4 regions of the Klebsiella sp. GFKo11 genome follow, and region 1 is predicted to be linked to each of the others. Evidence: predicted binding sites of a transcription regulator. Region 1 holds the regulator's gene; each other region holds the start of a gene.
What was found. Region 1 encodes CRP, which controls carbon source genes, mostly activating them, when cyclic AMP is high. Its sites were predicted from a motif close to ATGTGANNNNNNTCACAT; they were not measured.

Region 1 (3,212 bases):
GTAACGATGGTAGAGAAGATCGTCCGCCAACTCACGCAGGCGGGCGGCAACGGTTTGCGCATTCCAGCGAATCACTGCTTCTGCGTGACTGCGTTCCACCAGTTTCTGCACTTCTTCCGGCTGATGCAGGCTAACGGAGATATGTTCCTGTAAATCCAACCCCACCTGAAAAGCGCGCAACAGACGTTTGTGGTCGTTGCGTTGATTGGCCGCCAGCATATGCATCTGCTGGTAACACTGGGTAATCAGATCAACCACTTTCTGCTGGCGGTTAAGTAGCGGCGGCAGCGAGGTGGCCGGGTCCGTATGCTGGGTCAGCAGGCTGTATTTGGCCTCGCAATAGTTAGCCAGTTCGCGGTAGAGCAGGCTCAGTGACTCGCGCAGCGGTTGTTCGCGCCATAGCCAAAACCAGAACCAGTTAAAGACGCCATACCATAAGGTGCCGAGCGCGTAGATTAGCAGTGGCTCCCACACCGGCATGTTACCCGCAAGGCTGAGGGTAAAAATGGCGGCAATAAGTGAAGCAGGCAGTAGTCGCGCGTGCAGTGAACTGATTTCGGCAGTCACCCCAAGGATTAGCGCCAGACCAGTGAGAATCAGTGGTAGAGGGATCTCGCGTTGCAGCAGGAGCTGGACAATCAGGCTACAGCCAGCAAACAGGCAGCCGCCAATAATCAGGCGTTTAAAGAAGCGCTTATGTGGTGTGTCCAGACCGGCAATGTTGCAACAGGCTGGTACCAGGGAAAACAGTAAGCCCTGCTGTAAATGTCCGAGAAGAAGTCCGATTGCGACCGGCAGACACAACACCAGCGTTTGCCGCAGTGCGTAGTTGACTTCCGGGTGGTAAATCAGCCTGCGCCACATGAGGGGGAAACAAAAACGGCGTATTGCATAGCAATACGCCGTTTTGCCGACTTAACGGGTACCGTAGACGACGATAGTTTTACCGTGCGCGGAGATCAGGTTTTGATCTTCCAGCATTTTCAGGATACGGCCAACGGTTTCGCGGGAGCATCCAACGATCTGACCGATTTCCTGACGGGTAATTTTAATTTGCATACCGTCCGGGTGGGTCATCGCATCAGGCTGTTTTGCCAGGTTCAGCAACGTCTGGGCGATACGACCCGTCACGTCGAGGAAGGCGAGGTTACCGACTTTCTCTGACGTAACCTGCAGGCGACGTGCCATTTGCGAAGAGAGACGCATCAGGATGTCCGGGTTAACCTGGATCAACTGACGGAATTTTTTGTAGGAGATTTCGGCCACTTCACATGCGGTTTTCGCACGTACCCATGCACTACGTTCCTGACCTTCTTCAAACAGGCCTAATTCACCGATGAAATCGCCCTGGTTGAGGTAAGAGAGGATCATCTCTTTACCTTCTTCATCCTTGATGAGTACAGCCACGGAGCCTTTAACGATGTAGTACAACGTTTCTGCTTTCTCACCCTGGTGGATCAGCGTGCTCTTTGAGGGGTACTTATGAATGTGGCAATGAGACAAGAACCATTCAAGGGTAGGGTCTGTTTGCGGTTTGCCAAGCACCATGCGCGGTTATCCTCTGTTATAAGCTATCTCCAGATGCCGACACTACACGGCATCCGGGCATGCAATCGTATTAAATCCCTATACCTGGGAATCTGGCTGAAAATTTCCTGCAGCCTGTAATGTGAACTCCTCAGCATACATGCAGTGCATCAATGTATTACTGTAGCATCCCGATTGTTTTAGCATAGCTTTCGCCGCGTGTCTCCTGGTGTCTCGCTTCAGCATGACCTAGGTCGCCTTCCGTTGCGAGAATTGTTATGTGCGCGTAATCTGTCAGGAAAATTACAGCCCTGGAGTTAAATTTATGCAAGCGCGAGTGAAATGGGTTGAAGGGTTAACCTTCATTGGTGAGTCGGCTTCTGGTCACCAGATTCTGATGGACGGTAATTCCGGGGATAAAGCGCCTAGCCCGATGGAAATGGTGTTGATGGCGGCGGGCGGATGTAGCGCAATTGACGTGGTTTCTATCCTGCAGAAGGGACGCCATAACGTCACTAACTGCGAAGTTAAGCTGACTTCTGAGCGTCGCGAGGAAGCACCGCGTCTGTTTACCCATATCAATCTGCATTTTATCGTGACCGGTAAAGAGCTGAAAGATGCTGCCGTTTCTCGCGCAGTTGACCTATCGGCGGAAAAATATTGCTCGGTGGCGCTGATGCTGGAGAAAGCGGTAAACATAACTCACTCTTATGAAGTGATCGAGGGATAAGCCGAACGGCGCGAACTCGTCGCCCCGGCATGCGCTGCGCTACCGGGGTTTTTTGTTAATTGATTTTCCTGCCTTCCATTAGCCGCTCGACCAATGGCGCCATGATGAGCTCCATGGCCAGCCCCATTTTCCCTCCCGGCACCACTAGCGTGTTCATATGCGAGATAAACGAGCCCTGAAGCATCGCCAGTAGCCAGGGGAAATCGATATTCTGTAAGTTGCGGAAATGGATAACGACAAAGCTTTCATCAAGCGATGGGATTGCTTTGGCTGCAAATGGATTGGACGTATCCACCGTAGGTACGCGCTGGAAGTTGAGGTGAGTGCGTGAAAACTGCGGGGTGATGAAGTTGATGTAATCTTCCATCGAGCGAACGACGGAATCCATCACCGCTTCACGAGAGTGGCCGCGTTCGCTGGTATCGCGGATAAGCTTCTGGATCCACTCCAGGTTAACGATCGGCACAACCCCAACCAACAGATCAACATGGTCAGCGACGTTGTGCTGGGGCGTGACAACTCCGCCGTGCAGGCCTTCATAAAACAGCACGTCAGTGGGTTCAGGCAGCGACTGCCAGGGAGTGAAGGTGCCAGGAACCTGATTCCACGGCACGGCTTCATCATAGGTGTGTAAATACTTGCGTGACTGACCTGTACCGTTCAGCCCGTATTCTCTGAAAGTCTGCTCCAGCAGGCCGAAATCGTTAGCCTCGGGACCGAAGTAGCTGATGTGTTTGCCCTGATCTCGCGCTTTGCGGATCGCCATGTCCATTTCCGGGCGGGTGTAGCGGTGAAAGCTATCGCCTTCCACTTCGGCGGCGTGGAGATTTAGCTGGGCGAAGATTTTGCGAAAGGCAAGGCTGGTGGTCGTGGTTCCCGCGCCGCTAGAGCCCGTGACGGCAATCACCGGATGTTTGGCAGACATAACAACTCCCAGGGTAAACGATAGTGTGAT
Region 2 (3,212 bases), 410 kb from region 1:
ACAAACAATCCTAATCAGTGGCATAGACCAAACGTGTAATATAGTAGACTCTCTGCATTCCTGGTGATTTATCGAGAAACGAATGACGACGCTAACAGAAGATGACGTGCTGGAGCAATTGGACGCTCAGCAAGATTTACTCTCCTTTATGGCGACTGCAAATACCCTCTTGTTGCAGGCCATCAAGCGTTTTCTGCCCTCGTTGTTCGTTAATAATGATGAAGAGATCGTGGAATATGCAGTGAAGCCGTTACTCGCGCAAAGCGGCCCGCTTGACGATATTGATGTGGCGTTACGACTGATATATGCGCTGGGGAAAATGGACAAATGGCTCTATGCCGATATCACCCACTTTTCGCAGTTTTATCAGTATCTGACTGAACAATGCGATCTTCCCGGATTTGCGGACGAGTTGACCTGGGATTTTATTTGTAATGTAAATAGCATTACGAATAACACCGCATTATATGGCGCGTTGAAATCAATGAAGTTTGCTGATTTCTCTGCGTGGTCAGAAATTCGCTTCATTAATATGGTGAAAACCGCGCTGGCGTTGGCGATAACGACGATATTAAAGGAATTAACGCCGTGAATATAACGCTGAGTATTAATGGGCTGAATGTTGATGCCCGGTACAGTGATGACGAAATTGAGAACGTCCATAAACCTTTACTGCACCGTTTTACCCGATTACATGCTTTAACGCCGAACCGGCGGACCATTATTTTCCTCAGTGCGCCGCCAGGGACAGGGAAATCGACGCTCACGACGTTTTGGGAGTTTTTAGCGCGTCAGGACTCGCATTTGACACCCATCCAGACGCTACCGATGGACGGTTTTCATCGCTATAACACCTGGCTTGAAGAGCATGGGTTACGTAGCTCGAAAGGTGCACCGGAAACGTTCGATGTGACCAAGCTGGCGAAAAATCTTCGCCAGATTCGCGAGGGTGAGGGCGACTGGCCGCAATACGATCGGCAAAAACACGACCCGGTTGAAGCTGCCATTAATGTAAATGCCCCCGTTGTTATCGTTGAGGGCAACTGGCTGCTGCTGGATGATGAGCAGTGGCGTGTACTCGCGGAGTTTTGCGATTTTTCACTGTTTATTAAAGCGCCAGCCAACGCTTTGCGGGATAGGCTGGTTGGACGCAAGCTGGCCGGAGGCCTGTCGCAAGCTGAAGCCGAGGCGTTTTACGAGCGTACCGATGGTCCGAACGTTCGCCGTGTGCTCGAAAACAGCCGGGCTGCAAACCTGACGTTAGAGATGACGGCTGACGGTGCATATAAGATTGCCTGCCCTTGACTCAGGCGAGTGTTGCAAAAAGGGCCGCGATAACGGCCCTGTTTGTATTTAGTTGAGATAAAGGGAACAGTGCCGCCAGGAATCATGGTCTCCGGCAATTTACCATCCCAACGCTCCGCTGTGGTCAGAGCAACAAGACAAAAAGTCCGCTCGCATCGTCTTTGCTATTCGTTACTCGCGTTGCAACTATTCCTTTTAAAATGTGACGTAAGTCAGATAAATGGCTTCTTCAACTGGACAGTCATTCCTTTTATTCCTTGTTTCGCTTATTCTAGCTGAAGCGTTTCAGTCGTCTAAATGTTCGACAATTAATCAATCAGTCGCAGTTTGCGACAGGTAAGGTTTCCCTTAGAGCGTAGCTGCATTACTCTGTCAGCCACCTCATTTCATGGACAGCCTTGCAGGAGACCTATGACCATACGCATTGCGATTAATGGCTTCGGTCGCATCGGGCGTAACGTGGTTCGTGCTTTGTATGAATCCGGGCGTCGTGCGGAAATCACCGTGGTGGCAATCAATGAACTGGCGGATGCTGCCGGCATCGCTCATTTGTTGAAATATGACACCAGCCATGGGCGCTTTGCCTGGGATGTACGCCAGGAGAGAGAGCAGCTGTTTGTCGGCGATGATGCTATTCGCCTGCTGCATGAATCTTCCCTTGAGGCGTTGCCCTGGCGTGAGCTGGCGGTGGATGTGGTGCTTGATTGTACGGGCGTTTACGGCAGCCGTGAACATGGCGAAGCCCATCTTCAGGCTGGCGCGAAGAAAGTGCTCTTTTCACATCCTGGCGGCAACGATCTCGACGCGACGGTTGTTTTTGGCGTCAATCATGATGAACTGCGAGCCGAGCACCGTATCGTCTCCAACGCCTCCTGCACGACCAACTGCATTATTCCGGTCATTAAACTGTTAGATGATGCCTACGGCATAGAGTCAGGAACGGTAACGACGATCCACTCATCAATGAACGATCAGCAGGTCATTGATTCCTGGCATCCGGATTTGCGTCGTACTCGAGCAGCCAGTCAGTCGATTATCCCGGTTGATACTAAGCTTGCTGCGGGGATTACGCGTTTTTTCCCTCAGTTTAACGATCGTTTCGAAGCGATTGCGGTGCGTGTGCCGACCATTAATGTGACGGCTATCGACCTCAGCGTGACGGTGAAGAAACCAGTAAAAGCAAGTGAAGTCAACCAGTTGCTGCAAAAAGCAGCACAGGGTACATTTCATGGTATAGTTGACTATACGGAATTACCGTTAGTCTCGATAGATTTCAACCACGATCCGCATAGCGCCATTGTTGATGGTACGCAAACGCGGGTAAGCGGCGCGCATTTGATCAAAACGCTGGTCTGGTGCGATAACGAATGGGGCTTTGCTAACCGGATGCTCGACACCACGTTAGCGATGGCCGCACAAGGTTTCAGGTAAGGCGCGTAAGCGCTTGCAAAACTTTATCAAGAATCAACGAGAGGATTCACCATGTCTGTAATTAAGATGACCGATCTGGATCTTGCTGGTAAACGCGTTTTTATCCGTGCGGATCTGAACGTACCAGTTAAAGAAGGGAAAGTAACCAGCGATGCGCGTATCCGTGCCTCTCTGCCGACCATCGAACTGGCCCTGAAACAGGGTGCGAAAGTGATGGTAACTTCCCACCTGGGTCGTCCTACCGAAGGCGAGTACAACGAAGAATTCTCTCTGCTGCCGGTTGTTAACTACCTGAAAGACAAACTGTCTAACCCGGTACGTCTGGTTAAAGATTACCTGGACGGCGTTGAAGTGGCCGCTGGTGAACTGGTTGTTCTGGAAAACGTTCGCTTCAACAAAGGCGAAAAGAAAGACGACGAAGCGCTGTCTAAAAAATACGCTGCGCTGTGTGACGTATTCGTAATGGATGCATTCGG
Region 3 (3,212 bases), 210 kb from region 1:
TCGACATCCCCTTATCTTGCACCAGGTAAATAGGGAACCAGGTGAGGAAGAACCAGGTAATAGTGTTTAAGAAGTACTGACCAAAAAAGATACCTAGCATCATTCGGCTGCTGAGCAACTGCTTGATGTAATCCAGTTTTGGACCTTTTGCAGCAGAGTCACCCGGCTTTTTATGGTCCATATCGACCACGGCACCGTTATCCGCAATAAATTTCAGTTCTTCTTTCGTCATCCGCGGATGGTCGGTTGGGTTGTGAACGAACTTAACCCACAGACCGGTCAGGACAAAACCAATCACACCCATGACGGTAAACACATGTTCCCAGCCCCAGGCAAAAGTCAGCCAGCCCAGCAACGGAGAGAACAGCGCCAGAGAAAAATATTGCGCGGAGTTAAAGATAGCGGATGCGGTACCGCGCTCTTTGGTCGGGAACCAGGCCGCAACGATACGGGCGTTTGCCGGGAAAGAAGGTGCTTCCGAGAAGCCCAGCATAAAACGCATGATAAACATTGAGACACCAGCCCAGGCTAGCGGGAATACATCCACAAAGCCTTGCAGGAAGGTAAACAGCGACCAGAAGAACAGGCTGTAGGTGTAGACCTTCTTCGAGCCAAATTTGTCCAGCAGCCAGCCGCCAGGAATTTGCATCAGCAAATAGGCCCAACCGAAAGCGGAGAAAATATAACCCATTGAGATTGCACTCAGGTGCAACTCTTTCGCCACTTCGGTACCGGCAATAGATAGCGTCGCACGGTCTGCATAGTTAATGGCAGTAACAATAAATATTATCAACAGAATTAAATATCGGGTTGGCATACCCTTTTTCTGCTCTATTGCAGCATCCACACTCATTTTATATTCCTCAGGTACGACACACCTTCCATCATTTATTACTGGTGTGATTTTAGTTATTTATAAATCGATCTTAGACACTGTCGATTTACTTATCCGACGCATTGCAAGCATGACTCAGTATAATCAGCTCACGGTATTTGATCACTGTGCATAAACCCCACAAAGAGATAACAAAAACCATTATAATTGTGCAAATGCAACAATCAGTGGGCGCTAATGCACAGTTCCAGTGATTTCCTTCTATACCTGACTCCCTCACGCAAAAATGAGTGATTTAGATCACATTTTTAAATCTAAACACCTGACATTCTTAATTCCACAAATCTGAGCATCAGAAATTGAATAACCGTTTTATTTTATTATTCGCACCTTGCTGGAGAATACTGGACAATGGCTGACATTGAAATTAGACAAGAATCGCCGACGGCGTTTTATATAAAAGTACACGAAACGGATAATGTGGCGATTATTGTTAACGATCGAGGTTTAACGGCCGGAACGCGTTTCCCTGATGGACTCACGCTCGTTGAACATATCCCGCAAGGCCATAAGGTCGCGTTGGTCGATATTCCCGCACACGGTGAAATCATCCGCTATGGCGAAGTGATTGGCTACGCGGTACGTGATATCGCGCAGGGTAGCTGGATTGATGAATCGCTGGTCGAGCTGCCGGAAGCGCCACCGCTCAACACCCTGCCGCTGGCGACCAAAGTTCCCGAGCCGCTGCCGCCGCTGGAAGGCTACACCTTCGAAGGGTATCGCAACGCAGACGGTAGCGTGGGGAGCAAAAACCTGCTCGGCATTAGCACCAGCGTGCACTGCGTGGCGGGTGTTGTAGATTACGTGGTTAAAATTATCGAACGCGATCTGCTGCCGAAATATCCCAACGTTGATGGCGTAGTCGGCCTGAATCACCTTTACGGCTGCGGCGTGGCGATTAACGCCCCGGCGGCGGTCGTGCCTATCCGTACCATTCACAACCTTGCGCTTAACCCGAATTTCGGCGGCGAAGTGATGGTAATTGGCCTCGGCTGTGAAAAACTTCAGCCAGAGCGTCTGCTGGAAGGTACCGATGATGTGAAAAGCATCCCGGTGGATAGCGCCAGTATCGTTAGCCTGCAAGACGAAAAGCACGTCGGTTTTAAATCGATGGTCGACGATATTCTGCAAGTTGCCGAGCGTCATCTGGAGAAACTGAACCAGCGCCAACGTGAAACCTGCCCGGCCTCCGAGCTGGTGGTCGGTATGCAGTGCGGCGGCAGCGATGCGTTTTCTGGCGTGACCGCCAACCCGGCAGTGGGCTATGCGTCCGACCTGCTGGTGCGCTGCGGCGCAACCGTGATGTTCTCCGAAGTGACCGAAGTGCGCGATGCAATCCATCTGCTGACGCCACGCGCCATCAACGAAGAAGTGGGTAAACGTCTGCTGGAAGAGATGGCCTGGTACGATAACTATCTCGATATGGGCAAAACCGACCGCAGCGCCAACCCTTCCCCAGGCAACAAGAAAGGCGGCCTGGCAAACGTGGTGGAAAAGGCGCTCGGTTCTATCGCTAAATCCGGTAAGAGCGCGATTGCCGAAGTACTTTCCCCGGGACAGCGTCCAACCAAACGCGGCCTGATTTACGCCGCAACGCCAGCCAGTGATTTTGTCTGCGGTACCCAGCAGGTGGCCTCTGGGATCACCGTGCAGGTGTTTACCACCGGTCGCGGGACGCCGTATGGCCTGGTAGCGGTGCCGGTCATTAAGATGGCAACGCGTACCGAACTGGCGAATCGTTGGTTTGACTTAATGGATATCAACGCCGGAACGATTGCGACCGGTGAAGAGACCATCGAAGAGGTGGGGCTGAAGCTGTTCGAGTTTATTCTTGATGTCGCCAGCGGCCGCAAGAAAACCTTCTCGGATCAGTGGGGATTACATAATCAGCTGGCGGTGTTTAACCCAGCGCCGGTGACGTGATCCGTTAACATCATTTATCCCGCTCGTTATTGCCTCGAGCGGGATAACTCATTCTCATCTCTGTTCGTTAAGAAACGCCTCTATCTGCGCCTTCGTCGAAGTCCCTTCCATCGGCCCACGCTGGGTAATCGCCAGAGAACCGCTGGCATTAGCCCATCTCAACGCTTCCTGCGGCGATGCGCCTGACAGAAACAGACTGACAAAGGTTGCACCGAAACAGTCACCCGCTCCCGTAGGATCCACAACTGGCACATTAAAACCGGTAACATGATGCGTTTCCTGAGCACTGAAATAGCTGGCTCCCCGAGGCCCACGTTTAATGACAACATGCTTAACACCGCGTTTGAGCAACTTATCAACCAGTACTTGCTCATCACGCCCCGGATTAAGGCCA
Region 4 (3,212 bases), 2.1 Mb from region 1:
GTTTGCGGGTTATCTCCGGCGTAAGATTGAAACAACGCCAGCCAGCGTTGTGCAAGCTGTTGTCCTTGCGATGAAGCCGGTGTCAGCTGTTCACGACACGCATAATGCAGTTCCGCCACTAACGCCGGCCATTCCATCAGCCGATCGAAATAGTGCTGCCGGGTGAACGCCAGCTCCTCGGCGTTCAGATAGCGCGCCCAGATCTCCAGTTTACTTTCCGCAAAAGCGTGAGTGATAAAGTCAATAATCTGCGGGGTAACGCCGGTTTGTTCGCACATCTGTGGTTCGGCGGCAAGCATTTCATTCAGCCGGGTCAAAAATTCAGGTCGTCCAGCGGTATCCTGCTCTAACTGTTCCATCCAGCGGGTCGCCAGACTCATCGCCTGAGGGGCATCTGCCGGGCATTGCTTGCGCATTAATCCCTGAACTTCATTAACCAGCGCCCGCCAGGCTTGATTACGTTGCTCATCCTGCTCCGCGAACGGCAGCACCTGTAGTTCCTGTTGACTAAACCAGCGATCGTACATTTTCATTAGCTCCAGCATCTGTAGCCAGGACTCCAGATCGGGGTCACTTCCCCCGTCTAACTCATCGCGCAGCAGCGCCAGCCGTTCGCGTAGCGTTGAGATGGTTTGTAGCTGCCGATCAAGAGTGGTTATCTGCTTGGCCAGCAGGTCAGACAGCGAGAAAGCATCCCTGGCGAGATAGTCCTTAATAGTGGCGAGTTCCAGCCCGGCCTGAGCCAACACCTTGATCGTATGCAGCCGCTGAACGGCCGCCAGATTGTATAGCCGGTAACCCGCCGCGCTTCTGGCCGAAGGGGTCAGCAATCCTGTTTGTTCATAGTGATGTAGCGTGCGAACGGTTATTCCGGCACGCTTCGCCAGTTCTCCCACCTGAATTAACATGACTGCTCCTTTCGTTTACCAGTGACGCCACACTGCTGTCTGACGTTACGTCAGGGTCAAGTGCTAAGTATACGAATTTGGATCGCGCCGTAATATTCGAAAAGGGTAACGAAAGGGAAATTTAGACGACAATAGAGGGATAGCCTGCCCAGGCTATGATAGAACGCACCAGCCGTACTGAACGGCTGGTGGAATGGAATTCACTCAGCTGTGGCGATGCTGATCGCGGTGGCAGCGTTTGTCGTAATGACGAACCCACCAGTATCTGTCGCTGACCTGTTCATGGCCGCCGATACGCGCACCTGCCAGCCACAGAACCGCGCCGACAAAAATGCTTAAGATTGCGCCATGCGCAAAAAACTGCGGCAGGTCAAGCTGCGGAAGCTGGTTTAGAATAGAGTAACCAACGCCGACAACCATGACGACCAACCCCAACCCCATCAGCACATTACCGAGTAACGAAGCGTTTCTGCGTTTCATATGTCACCTCCGGAACCTTGGGTTGCATGGGAATATCCCCAAATCTTGTAGGTATAGTATAGACAATGACCAATAAAGCGATTGCGTGGACGATCACATAAGCGAACATCAAACCAACAAAAGTTTACAAATAACCTACTGAACTACATCAAATTCTAATTGTTCAAACCCGAAACCATCATGACATGCAGCGTTTCGCTGGCAGAATTTTGTCAACCGCGCGCGCAGACAGTACACTACGCGCCAGAGAACGACCCACTCAGGATAGAAAAGTGACCATAAAATTGATTGTCGGCCTGGCCAATCCCGGCGCTGAATACGCCGCGACCCGACATAACGCCGGTGCCTGGTATGTAGATTTATTAGCTGAGCGCAACCGCGCACCGCTGCGCGAAGAGAGCAAATTCTTCGGCTACACCTCACGGATTAACCTTGCTGGTGAAGATGTTCGTCTGCTGGTACCCACCACCTTTATGAATCTTAGCGGTAAAGCCGTATCGGCTATGGCAACCTTCTTTCGCATCAATCCAGATGAAATTCTGGTGGCCCATGATGAGCTCGACCTGCCGCCCGGCGTAGCTAAATTCAAACTTGGCGGCGGCCATGGCGGCCATAATGGCCTGAAAGACATCATCAACAAACTGGGTAATAACCCGAACTTTCACCGCTTACGTGTGGGAATCGGTCATCCGGGCGATAAAAATAAAGTTATCGGTTTTGTTTTGGGGAAACCGCCCGTTAGCGAACAGAAACTCATTGATGAAGCTGTTGACGAAGCGGTGCGTTGTACCGAAGTTTGGCTGAAAGAGGGTCTCACCAAAGCAACCAACCGATTACACGCTTTTAAAGCGCAATAACCGGTCGACGTGCGGAATTTTTGCCGCGCACGGTGTATAATAGGCAAAGCTATTTACTTTTCTACAATCTGCTCACTGTAACAGGTTGATTATCCAAAGATTAAGGTGATTTAAATCATGGGATTCAAATGCGGTATCGTCGGTTTGCCCAACGTCGGCAAATCCACCCTGTTCAATGCGCTCACCAAAGCGGGTATTGAAGCGGCCAACTTCCCCTTCTGTACCATCGAGCCGAACACCGGTGTCGTTCCGATGCCCGATCCGCGTCTGGACAAACTGGCTGAAATCGTCAAACCGCAGCGTATTCTGCCAACCACCATGGAATTCGTCGATATCGCAGGTCTGGTAAAAGGCGCGTCTAAAGGCGAAGGTCTGGGTAACCAGTTTCTGACCAACATTCGTGAAACCGAAGCTATCGGTCACGTGGTGCGCTGCTTTGAAAACGACAACATTATCCACGTTAACAATAAAGTGGATCCGGCTGACGATATCGAAGTTATTAACACCGAACTGGCGCTGTCCGATCTGGACACCTGTGAGCGCGCCCTGCACCGCGTACAGAAAAAGGCCAAAGGCGGCGATAAAGACGCTAAAGCTGAACAGGCGGCTCTGGAAAAATGCCTGCCGCAGCTGGAAAACGCCGGTATGCTGCGTGCGCTGAAAAACCTGACCGAAGAAGACAAAGCAGCGATTAAATACCTGAGCTTCCTGACCCTGAAGCCAACCATGTATATCGCTAACGTCAACGAAGACGGTTTTGAGAATAACCCGTACCTCGATAAAGTGCGCGAAATCGCGGCTGCGGAAGGTTCTGTCGTGGTTGCCGTTTGCGCTGCTGTTGAATCCGATATCGCTGAACTCGACGATGCCGATCGCGAGGAGTTCATGGCTGAACTGGGAATTGAAGAACCGGGTCTGAACCGCGTTATCCGCGCTGGTTACGAACTGTTGAACCTGCAAACCTACT

Region 2: a site for CRP is predicted at 1,506-1,523, ahead of epd (erythrose-4-phosphate dehydrogenase). Genes of this name have one in related genera too.
Region 3: a site for CRP is predicted at 1,124-1,141, ahead of garD (galactarate dehydratase). Genes of this name have one in related genera too.
Region 4: a site for CRP is predicted at 1,415-1,432, ahead of pth (aminoacyl-tRNA hydrolase). Genes of this name have one in related genera too.

The regions. Positions count from the first base shown of each region.
Region 1 covers NZ_CM151369.1:524,285-527,496, forward strand. The annotation lists gene AC07P6_RS02375 (YccS/YhfK family putative transporter) at 1-864, opposite strand, end outside; gene crp (cAMP-activated global transcriptional regulator CRP) at 916-1,548, opposite strand; gene AC07P6_RS02385 (OsmC family protein) at 1,853-2,257, shown strand; gene AC07P6_RS02390 (phosphoribulokinase) at 2,313-3,182, opposite strand.
Region 2 covers NZ_CM151369.1:929,534-932,745, forward strand. The annotation lists gene glpX (class II fructose-bisphosphatase) at 1-67, shown strand, start outside; gene AC07P6_RS04490 (MltR family transcriptional regulator) at 83-592, shown strand; gene AC07P6_RS04495 (nucleoside/nucleotide kinase family protein) at 589-1,305, shown strand; partial or broken gene AC07P6_RS04500 (prohibitin family protein) at 1,353-1,442, opposite strand; gene epd (erythrose-4-phosphate dehydrogenase) at 1,717-2,736, shown strand; gene pgk (phosphoglycerate kinase) at 2,788-3,212, shown strand, end outside.
Region 3 covers NZ_CM151369.1:731,311-734,522, reverse strand. The annotation lists gene AC07P6_RS03535 (MFS transporter) at 1-853, opposite strand, end outside; gene garD (galactarate dehydratase) at 1,247-2,818, shown strand; gene AC07P6_RS03525 (sugar kinase) at 2,873-3,212, opposite strand, start outside.
Region 4 covers NZ_CM151369.1:2,576,799-2,580,010, reverse strand. The annotation lists gene AC07P6_RS12410 (MerR family transcriptional regulator) at 1-908, opposite strand, end outside; gene ychH (stress-induced protein YchH) at 1,113-1,388, opposite strand; gene pth (aminoacyl-tRNA hydrolase) at 1,661-2,245, shown strand; gene ychF (redox-regulated ATPase YchF) at 2,363-3,212, shown strand, end outside.